3 regions of the Sutcliffiella cohnii genome follow, and region 1 is predicted to be linked to each of the others. Evidence: riboswitches for the same ligand, from Rfam matches in the RefSeq annotation. Region 1 holds a riboswitch; each other region holds the start of a gene.
What was found. A riboswitch is a leader RNA that binds a small molecule or an ion and turns the genes downstream of it on or off. The one in region 1 is predicted to bind S-adenosylmethionine.

Region 1 (8,078 bases):
GTTATATTCACGATAATATTGATCTAACGCTTCAATAACTTTTAAAGGTTTTTGTGAAGTAGCAGCACTGTCAAGATAAACTAGTGGATGACCGTTAACCTCTTGATGAAGTATCGGAAATTGTTCACGAATATCTTGGATATTCATTACTTAACTTTCCTTTCTATTACTTGAACTAATAGGTCTTTCACCTTTTCAATTGGTAACTCTTTTACTACAGGAGCTAAGAATCCATGAATTACTAGACGCTCTGCTTCACTTTTAGAGATACCACGGCTCATTAAGTAGTATAGTTGCATTGGATCTACACGACCTGCAGATGCTGCGTGTCCAGCCGTTACATCATCTTCATCAATTAAAAGAATTGGGTTCGCATCTCCACGAGCTTTTTCACTTAACATGAGTACTCGAGATTCTTGCTCAGCGTTTGATTTAGTAGCACCGTGCTCAATTTTACCGATTCCGTTAAATACAGAGCTTGCGCTATCTTTCATAACACCGTGTTTTAAAATTTGTCCATCTGTATGTTTTCCATGGTGGATAACACTAGTAGTGAAGTTTTGTTTTTGCTCTCCACGGCCAACTACAACCGTTTTTGTATCTCCAACAGAACCGTCACCGATTAAATGAGTAATGTTTTCAGAAATAGTATCTCCGTCGTTCATTAATCCTAGTGCCCATTCAATTCTTGCATCGCGACCAGCAACTCCACGGCGGTTAACATATGTTGTAACACCTTTACCTAGTGTATCAACTGCACCGTATTGGACAGTAGCATTAGATCCTGCAATTACTTCTGTAACGATATTGAAGATAGATCCTTCTCCATCATTTGTAGAAATATAGTTTTCTACGTAAGTAACGGCACTGTTGTCATCTGCTACGATTAATACGTGGTTAAACATCGCTTCTGCTTGATCATGTACGTAGATTGCTTGGAATGGCTCTTCCACTGTTACGTTTTTTGGTACGTATAGGAATGCTCCACCATTTAATAATGCAGCGTGTAATGCAGCTAATTTATGCTCATCAACTTTTACTCCATCTTTCATGAAGTATTTTTCAACTAACTCGCTATGATTTTTAGCTGCTGTAAAAATATCAGTGAAAATAACACCTTTAGAAGTTAACTCTTCACTTAGGGAAGTATATAGAGCTGTGTTGTCTACTTGTACATATACATTTCCAGCATTCTCAACATCTAATAAAGTTTTTATGCCCTCTGGTAATACATCTAAAGAAGTAAGAGAATTGTTTGCAACTGTATGTTTACTAAACTGTGTAAAGTTCCAGTTCGTAATCTTCGTTTTATCTGGCTTTGGTAAAGGTAGGTCTTCTACCTTCGCAAGAGCTTGTAAGCGAAGATCTAACAGCCACTGAGGTTCTCCTAACTGCTTAGAATAATTGCTGAGGTACTCTTGATCGAACGGTAATTTCGTTTCTAACGTCATGATTATCCCCCTTGCTTACGCTTCTTGCCCTACTGTTTCGTCTTCAATTCCTAGTTCAGCTTTAATCCAGTCATAACCTTCTGCTTCTAAACGTTGAGCAAGCTCAGGCCCACCAGATTTAACAATACGACCTTGCATCATTACGTGAACGTAGTCAGGTGTAATGTAGTTTAATAAACGTTGATAGTGAGTGATGATTAAGCAACCGAAATCATCGCTACGCATTTCGTTAATACCTTTAGATACTACTTTTAATGCGTCAATATCTAAACCAGAGTCAATTTCATCAAGGATTGCAATTTTAGGCTCGATCATCATTAATTGAAGGATTTCGTTACGTTTCTTCTCTCCACCAGAGAAACCTTCATTTAAGTAACGTTGTGCCATTGCTGGATCCATTTCTAAATATTCCATATTTTTGTCCATTTTACGGATAAACTTCATTAAAGAAATTTCATCGCCTTCTTCACGACGTGCATTAATTGCAGAACGTAAGAAGTCAGCGTTTGTTACACCAGAAATTTCACTTGGATATTGCATTGCAAGGAAAAGACCTGCTTTCGCACGCTCGTCTACTTCCATTTCTAACACGTCTTCACCATCAAAAGAAACGCTACCACTAGTCACTTCATATTTAGGGTGTCCCATAATAGCAGACGAAAGTGTAGATTTACCAGTACCGTTTGGTCCCATGATTGCGTGGATTTCTCCACCTTTTACTTCAAGATTTACACCTTTTAAGATTTCTTTATCTTCAATAGATACATGTAAATCTTTAATAGTTAATGTTGAACCCATATTTCTTACCTCCAATGATCTCGTGTTCTATGTGAAAACACATATTATGTTAATTCTCACTTTATTCTCATTACAATCTTATAACAAATTAAAAGTGTTAGCAACCTTTTAAAACTTAAAGTAATTTCCGTTTATCGAATAGGAGAATATAATGAATATCATTATAGTTTTCACTTTTTACCTATGAAAAAAACGTTAATATTTATTTTTAATTTTTTCAACAAAAATGGTAATAACTACTATATCAGTATAATCGAAATCGGTTTCAAAAGTAAAAAAAGCTGATCGATTCTCATTAAAGGGAGAAACGATACAGCTTTATTAACAGTATTATAATTTATTGTATTTAAGTATGGCATCGTCTTTCTATTTCAGAAACTATTTTCAAGCTTTGCTCGTATTCTTTTTCTCGATTACGCTCAACTTCTATTCTTTTACTCAATTTTTGACTATATTCCTCATATCCGATGCCGTGTGCTTGATACATCGCTTTTTCCATTTCTCCAGTGTACTTCATTTGTACGTGTTGGATAATAAACCAATCCTTTCCTATTTAAAAGTGTTTTTTATTTCTCTTAGTTGAGAATGTTTAACACAGTATTAATGATAACAAGAGAGGATGTTTTTCCCAACCCGCATATATCTTTATAGGAGCGCTGTAGGAACTCTGAGGCCATTTCTCATTGTTGACTACTGTTCTATCGCAGTATTCTTCCTATTTCCTTTAGAATAGTGCTATTACCAAAAAGGAGAAAGGCTATTTAATGTTACTGTGACTCGGAGAAGTCAGTGATGCATTCTTGGACGAGCGTTACCGCCTGGCTCATTGCTGCTCCTCCACCGAAAGCCGCCGTTACTCCACAAGCTTCTAAAATCTCTTCTTCTGAACAGCCATGATCTAGACAGCCTTTTGTATGATATACGATACAATATTCATCTTGAGAATAAATGCTTATCCCTAATGCAATTAACTGCTTTTGTTTTTGATCTAATTTTCCATCCTTAAAACATACTTCTGTAAATTGGTTATAATGACGTGCTATTTCTGGCATTTTTTCAGAAAACACACCAATTCCGTGTTTATACTCTTGTAGTACTGTTTCTGCAAAATTTTGTTCTTTTTCCATGCGCGTTATCACACTCCATCATAATTTCAATGTTAGTATGCTTAATGAAAAATTATCTATGCGCGCATAATTTAATGGTTCAATAGAAAAAGCTACGGTTTTAATCGTAGCTTTTTCGGTAAATTATTTATTTGCAGGGATAACAGAACCTTCGTATTTCTCTGTAATGAAGTTTTGAATATGTTCTGATGTTAATACTTCAATTAACGCTGTAATACGCTCATCGTTCTCATCTTCAGCACGAGCTGCAATGACGTTTACATAAGGGTTGTTCTCTGGAGACTCTAGTGCGATTGCCTCTTCAGCTGGGTTAATATCTGCACCTAAAGCATAGTTACTATTAATTAATACCGCATCTCCATCACCGTTTAAATAGGCAGTTGGTAAGAAAGCCGCTTCAAAGTTGTAATTGAATTTTAAGTTTTTAGGATTGTCTTCAATATCTTCAAGTTGAGCATTCGTAAATTCTACACCTTCTTTAAGGGTAATTAACCCTTTTTCAGCTAATAGAGATAAAATACGACCATGGTCAGGAAGAGAGCTACTTAATAAAATTTCTGCTCCGTCTGGAAGTTCTTCTAAACTATTGTATTTTGAAGAGTATATTCCGATTGGTTCAATATGAACGCCACCAACATTGACAAAGTCATAACCATTTTCTTCGATTTGTGCTTCTAAGTATGGGATATGTTGGAAATAGTTAGCGTCAAGATCACCATCACGTAATGTTTGGTTCGGTAATACATAATCTTGGAACACGTTAATTTCTAGTTCAATTCCTTTTTCCGCTAATAACGGTTTTGCCTCTTCTAATATTTCAGCATGAGGAACGTTAGATGCTCCTACAACTAATTTTTTTGTTTCTTCTTCTGAACCTGTACCTGCCCCGTTATCAGAGTCTGTACCTGTACCACAAGCTGCTAATACGAAAAGAAATAATGATGCTAGTGTGATTGCTAATACTTTTTTCATTTTTGCCTCTCTCCTATCTTTTGTCTAATTTATTTGTTAATAAATCCCCAATAAATTGGATGATAAATACGATAATTAAAATAACGACAGTACTAATAAATGTAACTTGCCAGTTATTACGTTGGAAGCCATCTAAGAAAGCTAGATTTCCAAGTCCACCAGCTCCTACAAAGCCCGCCATCGCTGTATAACTAACAATCGCTATAGCTGTAACTGTAATACCAGATACGATTGCCGGCATAGATTCTGGAATAAGCACTTTCCAAATAATTGTTGTCGTTCTTGCACCCATTGATTTGGCAGCCTCAATAACACCTTTATCAATTTCACGCAAACCAATTTCAACCATTCTGGCATAAAAAGGTGCTGCACCTACTACTAATGCGGGTAGGGCTGCGTTTGCGCCGATAATAGAACCTAACATAGCTCTTGTTACCGGTATTAATAGAACAATTAATATAATAAACGGAATAGACCTGAAAATATTTACAATGGCTGCAATAATGCTATTAAAAAATTTATTTTGCAGTAAGTTTCCTTTAGAGGTGAGAAAGAGTAATAACCCTAAAATAATACCTAAGACGAATGTAATCGCAACAGAAATGGTTGTCATATACACCGTTTCTTGCGTTGCTTCCCAAACTCTATCCCAATTCACACGATCAAACATTCGTCATCACCTCCAGTTCCACTTGTTGCTCTCGGATGTATTGAAGTGCTGAATCTATTTGTGCTTCCGCTCCATCGACGTGAATGAACAATGTACCATACGGACCGTCCTGCGTATAAGATACCTTCCCCTGCAGAATATTGACGTCAACATCGAACCTTTTAATTAAGTGAGTAATAATCGGTTGTTCTGCTGAATCTCCTACGAATGTTAGTTGTACTATTTTTCCACTCTCGTACGTTTCTAGCAAATGTTCAATCGAGTCTTTCGCTTCTTCTGGCTCTGAAACTTGCTTAACAAATTTTTGCGTAATGAGCTGCTTCGGCTTACGGAAGACATCTAATACGTTACCTTCCTCTACAACAGATCCATTTTCCATCACAGATACACGATGACAAATTTTACGGATAACGTGCATTTCATGCGTAATTAATACAATGGTTAAGCCAAGTCTTTTATTTATATCAACGAGTAGCTCTAATATAGAATCTGTCGTTTGTGGATCTAACGCGGAAGTTGCTTCATCACATAACAACACTTTTGGGTTGTTCGCTAACGCTCTCGCTATACCGACACGTTGTTTCTGCCCACCACTTAATTGGGATGGATAAGCATTTTCTCTACCTGTTAATCCGACAAGCTCGATTAGTTCATCCACACGTTTCATACGCTCTTTTTTATTTACTCCAGCAATCTCTAATGGGAAAGCAATATTTTCACGAACCGTTCGTGACCATAGCAGATTAAAGTGCTGAAAAATCATACTAATTTCTTGGCGGGCTTTACGTAGTTCACGACCTTTAATTTTAGAAATATTACGACCAGCAACTGAAACCTCACCAGAAGAAGGCTTTTCCAATCCGTTCAACATACGAATTAATGTACTTTTCCCGGCTCCGCTGTAACCAATAATTCCATAAATTTCTCCTTTGTGAATCGTTAAATTCACATCGTCCACAGCCGTTACTACCCCGCTTTTAGCTTGAAAGATTTTCTTTACATTTTGCAAACTTATCATGATGTCCACCTTCTTTCGCTTCACCTATTTTATTTATTCTTAAACAAACGTTTATTTGCTATTCTAGTAAAGATTAGTGTCAACCTTTTTAAAAAATAAAAGAGCCTTTCTGCGACATGACAGAAAGGCTCATTAAAAAATCCTTTCTCTCATCTCTCAAAGCAACTACGCTTTGTGTGAATTGGCACCATTTCAACTAAGTTGACGGTTGCCGGGCTTCAACGGGCACATTCCCTCCACCACTCTTGATAAGAGTTTTAGACATATTTATTTTTACGTTAAGTAGCTAACACTTTAAAACGTTTAAGTATCGGAATTACGAATGTAATCGTATCACGGTACAAAATAGCTGTCAATATATTTTTTACAAAGAATTATGAAACGATGTTTATATTTGTAGATTTATGTTTTGCCATTACAAAAATAGATTCCAGTAATAAAAAGTGCCGATATGTTCCTTTAAATTTGATGTTAGGATCACTCAAAGGTATTACACCCTTCAACAAATCTGTTATATTTTCTTCTTCTCCTGCTATCAGTACATCTCCATTGACATTTGCTTCCACGATAGAAATACCTTCTTTTGCAAACTGCAATTTCACGTCCACTTGATTAAAGGTTTTTATCGTACATATAATTGGATAGGTAGGCAGAATTGGTGTAATAAATGATTTCTCATTAACTCGTTCAACAAAATCTTGTATCATTTCGTCCATTTGCATTGACATTATCCTCCGTGATTTCCGTATTGTTATACAATTACGATAAAAATGGAGAATATCCTTTCCTTTTTTCAAAACAAATATCGTCAATTTCCGAAAGTGATGTTCTATTTCCCAAGAAATATGTCTTATTTACGAAATATTTGCTACCTGTTGATGTACCACTTTTTTGCTATTTCGAGTAAATACGATATAAAAGAAGATAGAGCTACATATATAAAGGCAAGCTGTAATACAAAATACAACTGCATATCCCCAATAACTACCTAAATAAAAGACAATCCCCATCGAAACAGGTCCCATACTCGCCCAACCTATGTTAAACACCATTTGGTTAATGGAATTTGCCAATCCTTTCATCGAGTCGGCAACCTTTTCCATCATTAATGATGTTATGATCGGATTTGCTGCATTCATTAGAGCTTGGCGAAATAAAAATCCTAACGCCGCGAACCAAAAACTATACGTAAAAGCAGTAAGAAGCATAAAAGGAATCGACAATAATTGTAATAAAACAATTGCTTTAACTTCCCCAACTCTTTTTACGAGGGCTGGTCCAATAATCATGGCAACAGCTGTAACCGCTTGACCTAATGAGAGAATAAATCCAATAGAAGTGTTACTTGTTTCAAATCTGTCGGCAAAATAAAGGTTTAAATACGGGATTACTAATCCAGATCCAAAGCCGATTAGCAGTTGTGCAAATGCAAAAAAGCCAATTAATTTTAACTGAGTTTTATTTAAACGAAAACTTTGTAATAAAGATGTTTTTTCTTTTTTTATTTCTCGCTTCTTTTCCATCATTTTTACAATTGGTAACAGTCCCAATAAACAAAAGACTGTTCCGATAATCAATGTTCCTCTAACACTCCAAACGGGAGATAACTGGAAGAGATGCAGAAAGACGTCCGTTAATGTGCCACCTAATAAATTTCCTATTACGTTTGAACCTGTCATAACGGCAAAATGCAAACTAAATAGTCGCACTCTTTCTGCTTGACTAGAGTTTTCTGCTAACCATGGGACTGCAGAAACTTGTAAAAAAGCAAGTGTTAAACCAAATAAAAAGGCGGTTAGTAACAATAAACCTTCCGCTTCAAATGTACTTCTCAATAACATAAAAGAGGAAGTTAAAATTACGCCCGTTACCATCATTTTCTTACGACCGAATTTATCACTTAATAACCCAGCCGGAATTAAAATTATTGCAGCAGCTAACGAAGACATCGCAATCATACTACCATTTACCTGCTCAGCGAAACCTAATTCTCTTATGTAAAAGTTATACATCACCATAAAAATGCCTAGTCCAATTTGGAT
Region 2 (8,078 bases), 1.9 Mb from region 1:
AGATAGTAAAACGAGTGGAAAGAGCGTCGTTGCGGAAGTTGCATCTGAACTTGGTGTCCCCTATTTAGAAAATGAGCTCTTCTTTGATGAAATATATAGTATTCAACATATCGAAAGACAAGCAAACAAACTGTTAAAAGATATCGACAAAAAAGAAACAATAATTGCTATTGGGCATGTTGGAGTTGCTGGGGATAAAACAGCTTCTGTATTAAAGCAGTACATTCCAATGGTAAAGAAAAAAGCTGAAACAGTAACACTCTCTGAACTATTAGTTGATAAAGAAATATTAAATCCGTATTAAATATATCGAAAAAGGTTGCCAAATAATTGGCAACCTTTTTTTCATATGATTATTCTATATCTATTTCATCTACATGTGTAACACGAAATTCTTTTTCTTCTATTTTCTTTACTAACCTTTGTACTTCGGCTTTCGTTAATTCCGCAGGTAAGTTTACAATAATTCTACGTAAATATTTCTCACCATTGTCTAGTGTGAGCATACCGTCAATGTTCACTTCTTTTAACAATGTAACTAAATCTTTAATAGCCCCTTTATGTTCAATTGTAGCTATTGTAAGCGTATGACCGCCAGTTTTCATTCCGAACGAGTCAGCCAACACATCCATCACATTTGCATGTGTAAGTATACCGAGAAATTCTTCCTTTTCATTTAAAACAGCAATAAAAGGTAATCTTTTTATTGTGAAGAACGCTTTAAAGAATGAGTCTTCTTCATAAATAAATGCATCTTCATTTTGAACGAGGGACGTAATAGGATCATTTTCTTTCCCTTTTTGCTCATATAAATAATCTAGTAAATGCACTTTGTAAATAAAACCACTAAATTTACGCCCGTTATTTGATAAAACTGGTATGCAACGGTATCCAGATTCTTTCACTTTTTCATAAGCTTCTTTCACAGTAAAAGTCGGTTCACAATATTGAACATCAAATTTAGAAACAAAATTATAACGAACTTTCATCACTATCACTCCCTTGGCTTCATCCAATAGAAAATTTTCTACTTCATACCTTTAAAATACCATAAGGGCGGAAAAACGTAAAGAAAATTCACAATGTTCTAACAATAGATTCATTTGCATGTAAAGCTTAATGTTCTTTCGTTCCCTTACACTTCCAACTATACAGTTAATCTAAACGGTTGTAAGCAGTTTTTTAACGTTATATATGGACATTATTTGACAGTATTTTCAATTTCTCACCGCTTACTAAACTCTATCAACAACATCAATACTTGGACTTTTATATATATTCCCTAAAGTTTTGATTCATAACAAAAAAAACGCAAAAGGTATGGATCCCTTTGCGTTTTTGCTAATTTTTACGTCTAGCTTCGCCTAATCGGTTTTCAGGCTAATTAACAAGTCGTATATACTTCTAATTAATTACTATTAACTTCTTCTTTTTCGTAAATTGGAACCCAACCTTCTGTTGTAACAAAGATGCGAACAGCAACTACTTTACGATCTTCCATTAAAGTAAAGTAGTGTCGTACATTTTCTGGTACTGAAATTAAATCACCTGGCTGCAATTCAACATCGAAGAAGTTTCCTTCATTATCTTGAATTACAAAAATCCCGTGACCGCTTACGATAAAACGAACTTCATCATCTGTATGATGATGTTCCTGTTGGAAATTGGTTAATAACTGATCTAAGTTTGGTGTAGAATCAGACAAAGAAATAACATCACTAGATTTATAACCTCGACGCTCTGAAATGTCAGCAATTTCTTCTCCAAATACAGCTAAAATTTCTTCTTTTTCCTCATCTGTTAGTGCATATTTTTCTTTTAAGTTAGATGGTAATTTTGTAATGTCCCATTTCTCGTAAATTACTTCATTCTTTTCTAAAAATGCTACTACTTTTTCCTCATTTTCAATTCTTTCATTAGTTGCATGTAAACGAATTTGTGCCATTATATTTCCTCCTCAATAATTTTATATATTTTTCAGTTCTAGTTAAGCAATTGGCATAACCGGATACTGTTTTTGAACATTTTGCAAAGCTAGCAATTTTAGATGGTAAGAAAACAAAAACTCCCAAGCTTCTAAATATTTTTTTGCTTCAAAAGCCGTTTCTCCCCATACGGTGATTCCATGGTTTAATATAAGGACCGCTCCTTTGTCTCCATGAATGTATTTAGAGAACTGTTGAGAAAGGGTAGGAATATGTGCATCATTTTTTATAATTGGAATAGAAACCTCCGCATCCTCTTCCCAATAACCTAAAGCTTTAATTATTTCTTGCCTTTTAAACGTTATTTTTCCTTCTTCTTTATAAATTTCCGATATAACGTTATTATCAATCGTATGAACGTGAAATACCGCTCCTGCATTAGTTCTGTTATAAACTTCAACATGCAATTGCGTTTCAGCTGAAGGTTTTAATTTTGTTTCTTCAGCGGGTGCGCCTTTTTTATCTACTAGCAAAAAATCCTCGCTTGTACGTTTTCGCTTATCCTTTCCACTTGCTGTTACGAAAAATGTTAGAGGGTTTGTTGAAACTTTAATAGACAAATTTCCACTTGTTCCTGGAAACCAATCTCTTTCGGCAAACTCATCCTTTACATCCGCTAGTTCATTCCACTTTTGCAAATAACGACTCATACCGTAACCTCCAGTCGTTGTAGTATGGAAATGACATCATCGAACGTTTCGAACGATTCATAAGCGAGTTTATTTTCTTCGCATTTTTCTATTAAAAAATCTCTCGCAATCACTTTATCTGCTAATTTAGCTGCTTGTAGATCCGTGATGGAGTCACCAATAACCACTTTGTATGAAGTATCGTTTGCAATTTTTCGAATGATGGAAGGTTTGCAGCAGCCGCAATCGTTATCACATTGTTCATCACAACTATGTGGCCAAGTTATAGTAATATTCTCGTTTGAAAAATCAGCTCTATTGCAATAGATATATTCCTCTTCAATCCGTCCTTTTAATAACGGCTTGACGAAAAAGTCGATTCCACCAGAAACAATATATAGTGGGATCTCTTGCTCTTTTACGTAAGCAATGAAGCGGTCGAACCCTTCGCGTATTTCCGCTTGTTGCACAATAAAGTTAGTAATCTCTTCCCTCTTACTGGATGAAAGTAAAGCAAACATTTCCCCTACTCCATCTTGTATACTAATTTGTTGAGATAACACTTGATCCTTTAATGAAACCCATTCATCAGGTGCAAATTGCTTCATCGCTGCAATAATGTTATCTGACTTCGTTACAGTTCCATCAAAATCACAAAAAATAACAGGTTGTCTTTTTAAAGTTGTCATCTTATTTTTCACCCCAAAGCTGTAATGCTTTCTGTAATTCCTCTTTTTCTGCAGCTGCCTCTCCTAACGTTTTCCCTTCCAGTACGGCGTCTACAGCTTGACGGAATGCTTTAGCACCACCAGCGGCTCCATCAGGGTGCCCATGTACTCCGCCTCCAGCATTAATAACTGACTCTTGACCAAAATCATTTATTAATAACGGCACTAAACCAGGATGAATACCAGCAGATGGGACAGGTAAGCTTGCTTTTACAAGATCCTCTTTCGTTAACTCTTTTGCAACTTTTATTGTTGCCTCTTTTTTTAGCGCTACACTTCCATAAGGAGAAGGGAAAAGGGAAAAATCTGCCCCAGCATATCGTAGTAATTTACCTAATAATAGCTCATACGAAACCCCGTAAACTGGTGAAGGTGTTAAAGCACCACTAAATGCAGGATGGGCCATTATTGGTATTTTGATATCTTTATCTTCTGCGAGACTTTGTAAACAATCTAGTCCATAGGAGAAAACGTTAAATAATAACATGTCAGCTCCAAGTTCTACCGCTCTTTTCGCCTTATCCCTTAACTCATATGTTCTACCAGTAATGTTCACCGCGTAAAGCGTACGGTGCCCTGTTTGTTCGTACACATTTTGAAGTACTTCCTTACCGGCAATTATTCTATTTTCAAACGGTGTTAATTCATTTTCAAATAATATTTCATCGTCTTTTACAAAATCCACTCCGCCTAACGCTTGCTCTTTTAATTGGTCTCGTAAAAAGGCGAGATCACGCCCTAATACTCCTTTAAAAATACTCATTACAAACGGACGCTCCCACACACCTGTTTTTTCTCGAATACCTTGAATACCAAATTTCGGTCCTGGAAAACTTCTTTTTAGTTCATCACTAAACTGTAAATCAAGTAATTTAATTTCTCCATCAAGAGAAAGCTTCCCAAAAACTGTAGTGATAATGGCAGGAATGTCATTAGAAAAATTAAGTGATGGATAAGCAATTTTGATAAGTCCTTTTGTTCTCTTCTCACCGAAATATCTGTTAACCTTTTCGTCCTCTGGCAGATATTCAACATGTACTACTCGACCTTTATGTTTTTTTAACTGATCCTGGTCTACTTTTGGTAAATCTGTCCAAGAACCAACTGTGAGTCCAAGTGCAATTCCTTCCGCTTTTCTTTCTAGATTCCCTTTCGCATCATGAACTAAGTATGTAGCAATTACTTCACTCATCTATTCCACACCCTTTTGTAAAAATTACTGTGCTGTTGTACCTCTTTAAAATGAATTAAATACAAAATAAAAACCTCTTCCAATAAGAAGAGGTTAGGTATCCTAACATCCTCTTATCTCCCAGCTAAAAAAGCTGCAAGATTTAGCACCGTGCTTAAAAATAAGTCGGTTGCCGGGTTTCATCGGGCTAGTCCCTCCACCTGCTCTTGATAAGAAAACGTAATATATTCATTTTTTTACTATTACAAAAATAGAAAATCTAGTTGAGATTATGACATTGGTAATCTTTTTTGTCAACAGTGATTAAGAAAATAATTGCAATTTTTTAATTCGATCAACCGCTTCTTGTAATCTTTCTGTACTTGTTAACAGCCCTACTCTCACATAACCTTCACCGTATGATCCAAAGCCAATTCCTGGTGCAACGACAATATGAGCATTTTCTAATAAGTAATCAGAAAAGCTTTCAGAAGTATAGCCATTAGGGACTTTTAACCATGCGAAAAAGGATCCTTGTGGGGCATTAACGTCCCAACCAATTTCTTTCAATCCGTTTACGAGAACGTTACGTCTCTCCTCATACATTTCCACTAATTCATCTACACAATGTTGAGAGTCTAAAAGCGCAGTTGCAGCAGCTTCTTGTATACTACTAAAAAGGCTCACATATAGATGGTCTTGAAGTAAATTGATCGCTTCAATTACACTAGCATTCCCAACGGTAAAACCGACTCTCCACCCTGCCATATTATATGTTTTTGATAAGGTATATATTTCTACGCCAACATTTTTAGCACCAGCAGTTTGTAGAAAACTAATTGGACGATTCCCCTCAAAGCCGATAGCGCCATATGCAAAATCATGAACGACACAAATATTATTTTTATTTGCTAGCTCTACTGTTTCTTCAAAAAAAGCAGCTGTTGCCATAGCACCTGTAGGATTATTCGGATAGTTTAAAAACATTAACTTTGCATCTTTCAGCACAGATTCTGAGATATTTTGATAGTTTGGTAGAAAATTATTTTTCTCTTCAAGTGGCATTACTTCCATGTTTGCCTTTGCTAGCGCAACTCCAGACAAATAATCTGGATAGCCTGGATCAGGGACTAAAACGGTGTCACCTTCATTAAGCAAACAAACGGGCAGCTCTACTAATCCAGCTTTTCCGCCAAAAAGAACAGCTATTTCTGTTGCTGGATCTAACACTACATCGTATTCTCGTTTATAAAATGCTGCAACCGCCTCTTTTAAAAAATCATGGCCTCGAAATGGGGCATATTTATGATGTTGTGGTTTCAATACCGCATTTTGCATCGATTGTACAATATGTTGCGGTGTTGGCTGATCCGGATTTCCTTGTCCTAAGTTAATGACATCATGACCTAATGCAACTACTTTTCCGCTCTTTTCAACAAGGGATGCAAAAAATTGTTTCGGTAACGTTTGTAACAATTTTGATTGTTTAAAGTTTTTCATTTGTACACCTTCTTAAAAAAATGTTGAAATACTAGTGACAAATCATATAATGTTAAAAGCAAAATGTAAAGAGTTTTTTGAAATTTTCTGTAATGGGCTATACACAATGAATAATAAATTGTAAATTAGATGCAGGTAGCAGAAAACGACGAAGGCTAATAAAGGGGGACTTTTATATGTCATGGAAAGTAGCTTGTATTCAGTTTGATATAACGTTCGGTTCACCGCAAGAAAATGTTAAAAAAGTAGAAAAATTGATTATGGAAACTGTACAGAAATATAGCCCTAAAATTATCGTATTACCAGAGTTATGGACGACAGGGTACGATTTAACCCGGTTAGACGAAATTGGTGACAATAACGGTGACACTACTAAAAAAACACTTCAAATGTTAGCAAAAAAACATAATGTTCATATTGTCGGTGGTTCCGTTGCTAAAAATACATCTAAAGGTACATATAACACCATGTACACTGTAAACGACGAAGGCGATATTGTAGGTGAATATAGTAAGCTACATTTGTTTCAGTTAATGTATGAGCATCTATACTTACAACCAGGAAAAAATGATGGATTATTTCAACTAGATGGGGAAACTTGCGCTGGAGTTATTTGTTACGATATTCGCTTTCCTGAGTGGATTCGTACCCATACAACGGGAGGCGCAAAAGTGGTTTTCGTCGTTGCGGAATGGCCATTATCACGGCTCGAGCATTGGAGAGCTTTATTAATTGCTAGAGCTATTGAAAATCAATGCTATGTAGTTGCAGCTAACCGTGTTGGGAAGGACCCTAATAACGTATTTGCTGGCCATTCAATGATTATCGACCCATGGGGGGAAGTTTTAGCGGAAGGTTTGGAAGACGAAGCAATCGTTGTTAGTGACATTGATTTAGAAAAAGTGGAGAAGGTTCGGAAGCAAATACCGATATTCGAAGATCGGAAACCTAGTTATTATTAATACTATGTTAAAAGCATTGTAGCGTTATTGTTGCAATGCTTTTTTATTTTTATAGTATACATTTTTAAAAAACCTTTGGGGCAATTCTGAAAATAGGCTAGTAGTATGTTAGTTCGTTTCTCTTCGCGTTCAGTCATTTGATTTTCACGAGAGTATGTTGAGCGTTCCCTCCCCTTCCACTGCTTTTACTAACACGGTGGAAAAATCCTCCTGTTTATATTCTTTATGGTTCCTATTATGTTACATATTTATTAACTTAAAAAGGACTCCAAAATTGGAGTCCTTTTATTATTTGGCTAGCATTATTATTTTTGAACGTTAGCAGCTTGAGGTCCACGAGCACCTTCAACGATTTCGAAAGTAACTTCTTGACCTTCTTCTAAAGATTTGAAACCTTCGCCTTGGATAGCAGAGAAGTGAACGAATACGTCGTCTTGACCTTCAACTTCGATGAAACCGAAACCTTTTTCTGCGTTAAACCATTTTACTTTACCTTGTAACATTTTTTGTTCCTCCTTGCGGGTTAACCCACGTAAAAATTTATTACTATTCTTGCTCGTTCACAAAACACTTCCAGACGAAATTGCTATTATTTCTGACTTTCCACATTATTTTCACGAACAAAAATAATAACTTTATAATAACAGGAATATTGAAAAAGTTCAAGACATACAAACGATTTTACCTAGTAGAAAAATAAATTCGGGCAGTTGTCAAGTAATTTTCGGTTGCTGTTAAATATTCGAACAGTTGTATGTAATTTCTCATTGCTGTTAAGTAATTTCGGGTAGTTGCTAAGTAATTTTCGAGTGCTGTTAAGTAATTTCGAATTGTTGTTAAGTAATTTCCGAGTGCTGTTAAGTAATTTCGAATAGTTGTTAAGTAATTTCCGAGTGCTGTTATGTAATTTCGAATTGTTGTTAAGTAATTTCCGAGTGCTGTTAAGTAATTTCGAATTGTTGTTAAGTAATTTCCGAGTGCTGTTAAGTAAAATCAGTCGTCATGCACACTTTCTAAATTGCACGTAAAAAAATTCATCCATCTTGCATAGAGAACCGTCTTTTACTTTTGAAAGTTGACAATTTGCGCTTAAAATCTGATGT
Region 3 (8,078 bases), 760 kb from region 1:
GAAGGAAATGCTGCCCATACATCATCAATAGGTGTAATGTTTCCAGCTTTCATCTCTTGTTCAAAGTAAGAAGGGAAGACGAAATCTCCTAAAATTCGTTTGCCGCTTAATGGTTCTATCTTACCTAAAATAGTTTTTAATAGTGTAGATTTCCCTACTCCGTTAGATCCTACAACGGCAATGCGGTCTCCACGTTCAATTGTCACATTCATTTTAGGAAATAGTGGTTCAGAATAACCAACTTCTAAATCAATTCCTTCAAATACGTATCGGGAGCTTGCTCGACTTTCTTTAAATTCGAAAGTAGGCTTCATAGCAGTTTCTGGGCGATCAATTCGTTCCATTCGGTCTAACTGCTTTTGCCTACTTTTAGCACGTCCCGTAGTGGAATAACGTGCTTTATTTTTTGCAATGAAATCTTCTTGCTTTTTAATAAATTCACGTTGCTTTTCGTACGCATTAATATGCTGATTTTTATTAATTTCAGCCAGCTCTAGAAACTTTTCGTATGTTGCTGTGTATCGTGTTAATTTCGAAAACTCTAAATGGAAAATAACATCAACAACACCGTTCATAAATTCTGTATCATGCGAAATTAAAAGAAATGCATACGGATATTCTTTTAAATATTGTGCTAACCAACGAATATGTTCTACGTCTAAATAGTTCGTCGGCTCGTCTAGTAAAAGAACTTTTGGTTGTTCTAATAATAGTTTCGCAAGTAATACCTTTGTACGCTGTCCACCACTTAAAGCTGCAACGTCACGATCTAGTCCAATTGCATCTAAACCTAATCCACGCGCTGTTTCTTCAATTTTAATATCTAAATTATAAAAGCCACCAGCGTCTAAATGATCTTGAATTTCTCCCATTTTCTCGAGCAACACTTCTAACTCATCTGGAGTAGCTGTAGCCATTTTTTCGGTAATTTCGTTCAATTCTTTTTCTTTTTCGAACAGTGGTAAAAAGGCATCACGAAGCACGTCACGCATTGATTTCCCGGGTGTTAATACAGTATGTTGATCTAAATAACCGTAATGTGTATTAGGTGTCCACTCCACAAGTCCAGCATCATGGACAATTTCTCCAGTAATAATGTTCATTAGTGTAGATTTCCCTACACCATTTGCTCCTACTAACCCAATATGATCGCCAGGTAGCAGGCGGAAAGAAACGTTTTTGAAGAGGGTACGATCCCCAAATGTATGACTTAAATTATCTATCGTTAATAAACTCATTTATATTCCATCCTTTATTAATAGGCTCATAAACATAATAATACTAAAATATTGGGAAGAACGCTATGCCAATTACTAGTGAAATTCCCTCATTCATTGCATGAACGCAAAGAATATGCCAAGATAATGAATAGGACAAAAAGGAAAGCTGAGGAACGTGTATGACAAAAAAATTAGTGCTAGCAGAAAAGCCTTCTGTTGGTAGAGATATAGCAAGAGTATTAAAATGCGATAAAAAAGGAAATGGCTTTTTAGAAGGAAAAGATTATATTGTAACGTGGGCGCTTGGCCATCTCGTTACACATGCGGATCCAGAAAGCTATGATGATAAATATAAAACGTGGAAGCTAGAAGATCTCCCGATGTTACCTGAACGTTTAAAGCTCGTTGTCATAAAAAAGACAGGGAAACAATTCAATGCAGTAAAATCACAATTAGTTCGTAAAGATGTTTCTGAAATTATTATCGCAACAGATGCCGGGCGTGAAGGAGAACTTGTTGCCCGCTGGATTATTGAAAAAGCAAAAGTAAACAAACCAATCAAACGTTTATGGATATCCTCCGTAACAGACCGTGCCATTAGAGAAGGATTTCAAAAGCTTCGCAATGGAAAAGAGTATGAGAACTTGTACCATTCAGCGGTTGCTAGAGCAGAGGCCGATTGGATTGTCGGAATGAACGCGACAAGAGCGCTTACGACAAAATATAATGCACAACTATCTGCCGGGCGAGTACAGACGCCAACGATCGCAATGATTGCAAAACGTGAGGAAGAGATTCGTTCCTTCCAACCAAAAGCATACTACGGTGTACAAGTTGTCACGAACAACGGACTCGTTTTTACATGGAAAGATTCGAACCAAACAAGAACATTCGAAAAAGAGAAAGCAGAACAGATTGCAAATTCGATAAAAGGAAAGACCGTAAAAATTAAAAACGTTCAAAAGACGAAGAAAAAAAGCTTTGCTCCTGGGTTATATGACTTAACAGAGCTACAACGAGATGCGAATAGAATATTCGGTTACTCAGCTAAAGAAACGTTGTCTATTATGCAAAAATTATATGAACAACATAAAGTGTTAACATATCCTAGAACAGATTCCCGCTATCTTTCTTCTGATATTGTTGAGACATTAAAAGAACGTGTGGAAGCAGTTAGTGTAAAACCATACACACCAATCGCGCAAAGGATTTTAAAAAGTCCAATCCGAACGAACAAATCGTTTGTGAATGATGAAAAAGTATCGGACCACCATGCGATTATCCCGACAGAGGAAACAGTATTTTTAGCGAAACTGACTGATAAAGAACGAAAAATATACGACCTTGTTGTCAAACGATTTTTAGCAGTACTCTTACCTCCATTTGAGTACGAACAAACGACATTGGAGGCAGAGGTTGCTAATCATTCCTTCACAGCTAAAGGTAAAATAGTGCTTTCAAACGGTTGGAAAGATGTATTCGGAAATGTAGTAGATGAAGACTCCGAAGCATCAGATGTGAAAGATCAATTACTACCTTCCATGAACGAGGGTGATACGTTAACGATTCAAAAGGTTAATAAAACGAGTGGTGAAACGAAACCGCCAAGTCGATTTAATGAAGGAACATTGCTTGCTGCGATGGAAAACCCAGCGAAATTTATGGATGAGGCTAGTCAAGACGTGAAGAAAACGTTAGGCGAAACAGGTGGAATTGGTACTGTTGCGACAAGAGCGGATATTATCGAAAAACTATTTAATAGTTTTCTTATTGAGAAAAAAGGGCAAGAAATTCATATTACGTCTAAAGGGAAGCAGTTACTAGATTTAGTTCCTAAAGAGCTAAAAACACCAGCACTAACTGCCGAGTGGGAACAAAAGCTTTCCAGCATTGCGAAAGGGAAATTGCCTCAAAAAGCGTTTATTAATGACATGCGCGATTATGCGAAAGAAATTGTTCATGAAGTGAAAAACAGCACACAGAAATTTAAACATGACAACGTAACCGGAACGAAATGTCCAGATTGCGGTAAACTTTTATTGGAAGTCAACGGCAAGCGCGGAAAAATGCTCGTCTGTCAAGATCGTGAATGCGGGCATAAAAAGAATGTTGCACGATTAACAAACGCGCGTTGTCCTAAATGTCGCAAAAAACTAGAGCTTCGTGGTGAAGGAGAAGGGCAAATTTTCGCTTGCGTTTGTGGGCACCGTGAGAAGCTTTCGACGTTCCAACAAAAGCGTAAAAACAGTAATAACCAAAAAGCAACGAAGCGTGATGTTCATAAATATATGAAACAAAATAATAAAGAAGAGCCATTAAATACAGCATTAGCAGATGCATTGAAAAAACTGAAGTTAGATAAATAAGGAAAAATCTAGGTATTCACCTATTTTAGCCCCTTCGCATATGTTAGGAGAAGAAAGTAGTAGTTAAAAAACCTAACATTCGTAAGGGGTGTTTTTTTTGGCAGGAAACATATTAAATTACTATGCCGGTGGAAATACAGCAAGAGGATTTTACAGTTTATATGAATCAAATTTAGAAGGTTTGGACCGTGTATTCATTTTAAAAGGTGGTCCGGGAACTGGGAAGTCAACAATGATAAAAAAATTAGGTCAACGTTGGAACGAGGCCGGGTTTGATATAGAATATTTACATTGTTCGTCTGATACAGGGTCTGTCGACGGGCTAATTATTCGAAGCATCGGTGTCGGTATTGTGGACGGAACGGCACCTCACGTTATTGAACCGACAGCTCCAGGTGCAATTGAGGAATATATAAATTTAGGAGAAGCATGGGATTCGAAAAAACTAGCTCACCGTAAAATTGAAATTTTAGAACTTGCCCATCAAAAAAAGCAAGCGTTTGAGACGGCGTATGCAACGTTTAACAAAGCGCTTAAAATCCATGATGAGTGGGAACGTTATTTTATTCATAATATGAGTTTCGAACGAGCAAATAAATTAGCCGATGAGCTAATTGAAAAGCTTTTTGATGGAAATACGTTAACAAAACAAGCGGACGTTAAACACCGATTTCTCGGTGCAGCAACTCCGGTCGGTGCGGTAGACTTCGTTCCAAATATAACGGAAGGATTAAAAAAGCGTTATTTTATAAAAGGTCGTCCAGGGTCTGGAAAATCTACTCTATTAAAAAAGCTAGTTAAACATTGCGAAAAAACAGGTTATGACGTTGAAGTATATCATTGTGGCTTTGACCCTCATAGTTTAGATATGGTTGTCGTCAGAGAACTAGGATTTGCAATTTTTGATAGTACAGCTCCACATGAATATTTCCCAAGTCGCGACGGGGATGAAATTTTAGATATGTACGATTTAACGATTCGTGAAGGTACGGATGAAAGATACGAGAAAGAAATAGAAAAAGTGAGTAAACAATATAGTGAAAAAATGAAAGAAGCAATATCGCATTTAGCAGAAGCGAAGGAATGGCATTTGAAGCTAGAAGCAATTTATGTAAATGCGATGGATTATAAAGTGATAGATGAGAAAACAGAATGGATACATGAACAAATGGAAAAACTAGTGAAGCATTAATGTAATGAAGAGGCTGAGACAAAACTAAATTAGTCATAATAAAAAACGAACTATCGCAGAATTAGCGAAGTATATTTCCGGAGCGAGTTTTTCCCAGTATATTTCTTGTTCTTTTACTATGATGAAAATAGTTATGTCTCAACCTCTATTTATTATTTCAAAAATATATAAATTTTAAAAATTACGTATATGGCGTTTTATATATACGAAAACTAGAAAAAAGTGTACACTACACACGTATATTAACAGCAAAGGGAGACGTCATAATGAAAAAGTGGACAATCTTACTTATTTTCGTTACATTATCATTTTTAACAGCATGTGGAGCAAACAGCAATAACGCTAGCGAGGGAGCACAAGAGCAATTAGCAGCTCCTGAACATGATGAAAAACAAGACCAAAAAGTTTTAATGAACATACAAATGGAGTTAATCGAAATGGTACGTCCTCATTTGAGCGCAATTACTAATTACGAGCAAACAGGTGAAGGCGAAGAAGAAGCAAAAGCTGCAGCGAACAAAATTGCAAACGAGCTTCGTGCAATGGAAGTTTCAACGGAGCTAACGGAACAATACCGTACAGATGTGGAAGAAGCGATAGAACTTTTTGCGCAATATTTTGAAGAGCGTGTAGATGGTGAAAATGCAGAAGAAAAACTAGCTGCATTCCACAAGCAAATTGCTACTCCATATATAGAGGCAGGATTATTAGAGCCGAATTTTGAAAAAGAAGTTCAATAAATAATTAGAAGAGTGTTACTGTGAAGTAGCGCTCTTTTTTTATATTAAGTGGTTATGGAAAACATAACATTAACATAAGAAAGATTGAGTGTAACTCCTGACAAATGCTTGTCGGGCCAGTGAGCCGCCTCTGGTTTTGTTCTTGTAATACTATTCTAATAAAAGATTATTGCAAATACTTTACCTTTTTAGTTTACTAAACACCAAGTTTTGTGGTAGGATTACCATAAATTGAATAAAATTCTTTATCAAGAGTGGTGGAGGGACTGGCCCTTTGAAACCCGGCAACCTTTATAAAAAGGTGCTAAATCCAGCAAGGTATATACCTTGGAAGATAAGGAGAAAAGCTAACTGCTGCCTTCTTCTTATCGAAGAAGCTTTTTTTATAGGGGGAAAAGAGATGAAATTTGGTTTTTGGTTACCTATTTTTGGCGGTTGGCTACGAAATGTTGAAGATGAAAAAATGCCGCCTACATTTAATTATGCAAAAGAAGTAATACAAAAGGCAGAAAAATGGGGATATGATACAACATTAATTGCAGAATTGTATTTAAATGATATAAAAGGTCCTGAAAGTGATAGTTTAGAAGCTTGGTCTACTGCAGCAGCATTAGCTTCAGTAACGGAGAAAATAGAAATTATGACCGCTATCCGTCCTGGCTTTCATAATCCAGCAGTCGCGGCAAAAATGGCTGCTAATATTGATCACATTAGCAATGGCCGTTTTACACTTAACGTCGTTTCAGCTTGGTGGGAAGAAGAAGCGAAGCAGTATGGCGGAGTATTTACGGAACATGATGATCGTTATGATCGTACGCAAGAATTTTTAGATGTTTTAAAAGGTCTTTGGACAGAAGATTCTTTTAGTTATAAAGGAAAATTTTATGAACTCTCTAATACAAAACTGTTTCCAAAGCCAGTCCAACGTCCGAACCCTATTCTTTATGCAGGTGGGGAAAGTGAGAAAGGGAAACAAGTAATCTCTTCAAATTGTGATGCTTATGTCATGCACGGCGGAACGGTTGAAGAAGTGCAAGTCAAAATAGAAGATATGAAGGCTAGAAGAGAAGCGTTAAAGAAAGAGCCTTTACAATCGTTTGGAATGGCAGCATATGTCATATGCCGAGATACAGAAGAAGAAGCACAAGCAGAATTAAATAGAATTACGAATGTGAAAGAATCGAGTGCATACGCAGGGTATAAAGATTTTACGGGCAAATCACAGCTTGAACAGCAAGTGAAGTTACAGGATTATTCTGTTTCCAATAGAGGATTAAGACCAAATTTAATAGGCACACCTGAGCAAATTGCGGAAAAAATAAAAGCATACGAGGCAGCTGGGGTAGACTTATTATTACTGCAATTTTCTCCTCAACTAGAAGAGATGGAACGATTTGCACAACAAGTTATACCGTTAGTCAACAAAGGTTAAGGAGGAATTTTACGATGGAGAAGATCTATATCATTCACGAAAATAAAGAATGGACTGTACATTTAACGAAAAGATTGGAAGAGCTCCAATTACCATATGAAGAGTGGCATTTAGATGAGGGGACTGTCCCTTTAAATGAAGTGCCACCAGAGGGTGTTTTTTATAATCGAATGAGTGCGTCGTCTCACACGAGAGATCACCGATTTGCGCCAGAATTAACGAGCGCTGTATTAACTTGGTTAGAGCATCATGGCCGGACAGTATTTAATGGAAGCAGAGCGCTACAATTAGAATTAAGTAAAGTAGTCCAATATTCGGAGTTAGAAAAGCATGGAGTTCGTACACCAACAACGATTGCGGCCGTTGGAAGAAAACAAATTGTAGAAGCGGCCAAAAAATTGGGGCATGAATCGTTTATTACGAAACATAACCGGGCGGGAAAAGGACTTGGTGTACAGCTGTTTAATTCTATTGAAAGTTTAGAGGCATACGTAAATAGCCCGGCATTTGAAGAGCCAGTTGATGGAATTACGTTAATACAACAATATATAAAATCACCAGAATCGTACATTACTCGTTGTGAGTTTGTTGGTGGAAAGTTCCTATATGCCGTGAAAGTAGACACGTCAGAAGGATTCGAGCTTTGCCCGGCAGATGCATGTCAAATTGGGGACTTATTTTGTCCGGTTGGGGAAGAAGTAGAAGAGAAGCCGAAATTTCAAATTATTGAAGACTTCCATGATCCGATTATCGAAAAGTATGAAGCGGTTTTAAAAAGTAACAATATCAATGTTGCAGGAATTGAATTTATCCGCAATAGTGACGGAGAAATTTACACATATGACATAAACACAAATACAAATTACAATAGCGATGCAGAGCAAAAAGCAGGCAAATACGGAATGCTCGAGCTTGCAAAGTTTCTTGGCAAACAACTAAAAGTTCAAGTTTAATACGAAAAGGGCTGCTCCTCATAACGGAACAGCTCTTTCTATATTTCCCGCGGAAACATACCGCAGTGAAACGGTCTAATTTTTTTATATCTCTAGGATAGAATGTAAGTCAGTTCTCTTACTTAAATAAATTCGCAATTGATTGGAATAGGTCCCGGAAAAAGTCTTTCACACC

Region 2: it holds a riboswitch for S-adenosylmethionine, as region 1 does, so the genes downstream of both, mtnW (2,3-diketo-5-methylthiopentyl-1-phosphate enolase) here and BC6307_RS18830 (methionine ABC transporter ATP-binding protein) in region 1, are expected to answer to the same signal.
Region 3: it holds a riboswitch for S-adenosylmethionine, as region 1 does, so the genes downstream of both, BC6307_RS22475 (LLM class flavin-dependent oxidoreductase) here and BC6307_RS18830 (methionine ABC transporter ATP-binding protein) in region 1, are expected to answer to the same signal.

Annotation. Positions count from the first base shown of each region.
Region 1 covers NZ_CP018866.1:3,721,228-3,729,305, forward strand. The annotation lists gene BC6307_RS18800 (cysteine desulfurase) at 1-147, opposite strand, end outside; gene sufD (Fe-S cluster assembly protein SufD) at 147-1,451, opposite strand; gene sufC (Fe-S cluster assembly ATPase SufC) at 1,467-2,249, opposite strand; gene BC6307_RS24880 (YuzK family famiily protein) at 2,596-2,748, opposite strand; gene BC6307_RS18815 (carboxymuconolactone decarboxylase family protein) at 3,017-3,376, opposite strand; gene BC6307_RS18820 (MetQ/NlpA family ABC transporter substrate-binding protein) at 3,500-4,348, opposite strand; gene BC6307_RS18825 (methionine ABC transporter permease) at 4,362-5,018, opposite strand; gene BC6307_RS18830 (methionine ABC transporter ATP-binding protein) at 5,011-6,036, opposite strand; SAM riboswitch class I at 6,183-6,291, opposite strand; gene BC6307_RS18835 (hypothetical protein) at 6,411-6,758, opposite strand; gene BC6307_RS18840 (MFS transporter) at 6,891-8,078, opposite strand, start outside.
Region 2 covers NZ_CP018866.1:1,855,199-1,863,276, reverse strand. The annotation lists gene BC6307_RS09170 (divergent polysaccharide deacetylase family protein) at 1-304, shown strand, start outside; gene cbpA (cyclic di-AMP binding protein CbpA) at 354-989, opposite strand; gene BC6307_RS09160 (1,2-dihydroxy-3-keto-5-methylthiopentene dioxygenase) at 1,409-1,945, opposite strand; gene BC6307_RS09155 (methylthioribulose 1-phosphate dehydratase) at 1,988-2,635, opposite strand; gene BC6307_RS09150 (2-hydroxy-3-keto-5-methylthiopentenyl-1-phosphate phosphatase) at 2,632-3,303, opposite strand; gene mtnW (2,3-diketo-5-methylthiopentyl-1-phosphate enolase) at 3,305-4,534, opposite strand; SAM riboswitch class I at 4,645-4,750, opposite strand; gene BC6307_RS09140 (pyridoxal phosphate-dependent aminotransferase) at 4,838-6,013, opposite strand; gene BC6307_RS09135 (carbon-nitrogen family hydrolase) at 6,190-6,975, shown strand; gene cspD (cold-shock protein CspD) at 7,281-7,478, opposite strand.
Region 3 covers NZ_CP018866.1:4,486,160-4,494,237, reverse strand. The annotation lists gene BC6307_RS22495 (ABC-F family ATP-binding cassette domain-containing protein) at 1-1,238, opposite strand, end outside; gene BC6307_RS22490 (DNA topoisomerase III) at 1,400-3,586, shown strand; gene BC6307_RS22485 (PRK06851 family protein) at 3,684-4,778, shown strand; gene BC6307_RS22480 (hypothetical protein) at 5,045-5,518, shown strand; SAM riboswitch class I at 5,761-5,859, shown strand; gene BC6307_RS22475 (LLM class flavin-dependent oxidoreductase) at 5,919-6,950, shown strand; gene BC6307_RS22470 (ATP-grasp domain-containing protein) at 6,965-7,903, shown strand; gene BC6307_RS22465 (DUF1002 domain-containing protein) at 8,022-8,078, opposite strand, start outside.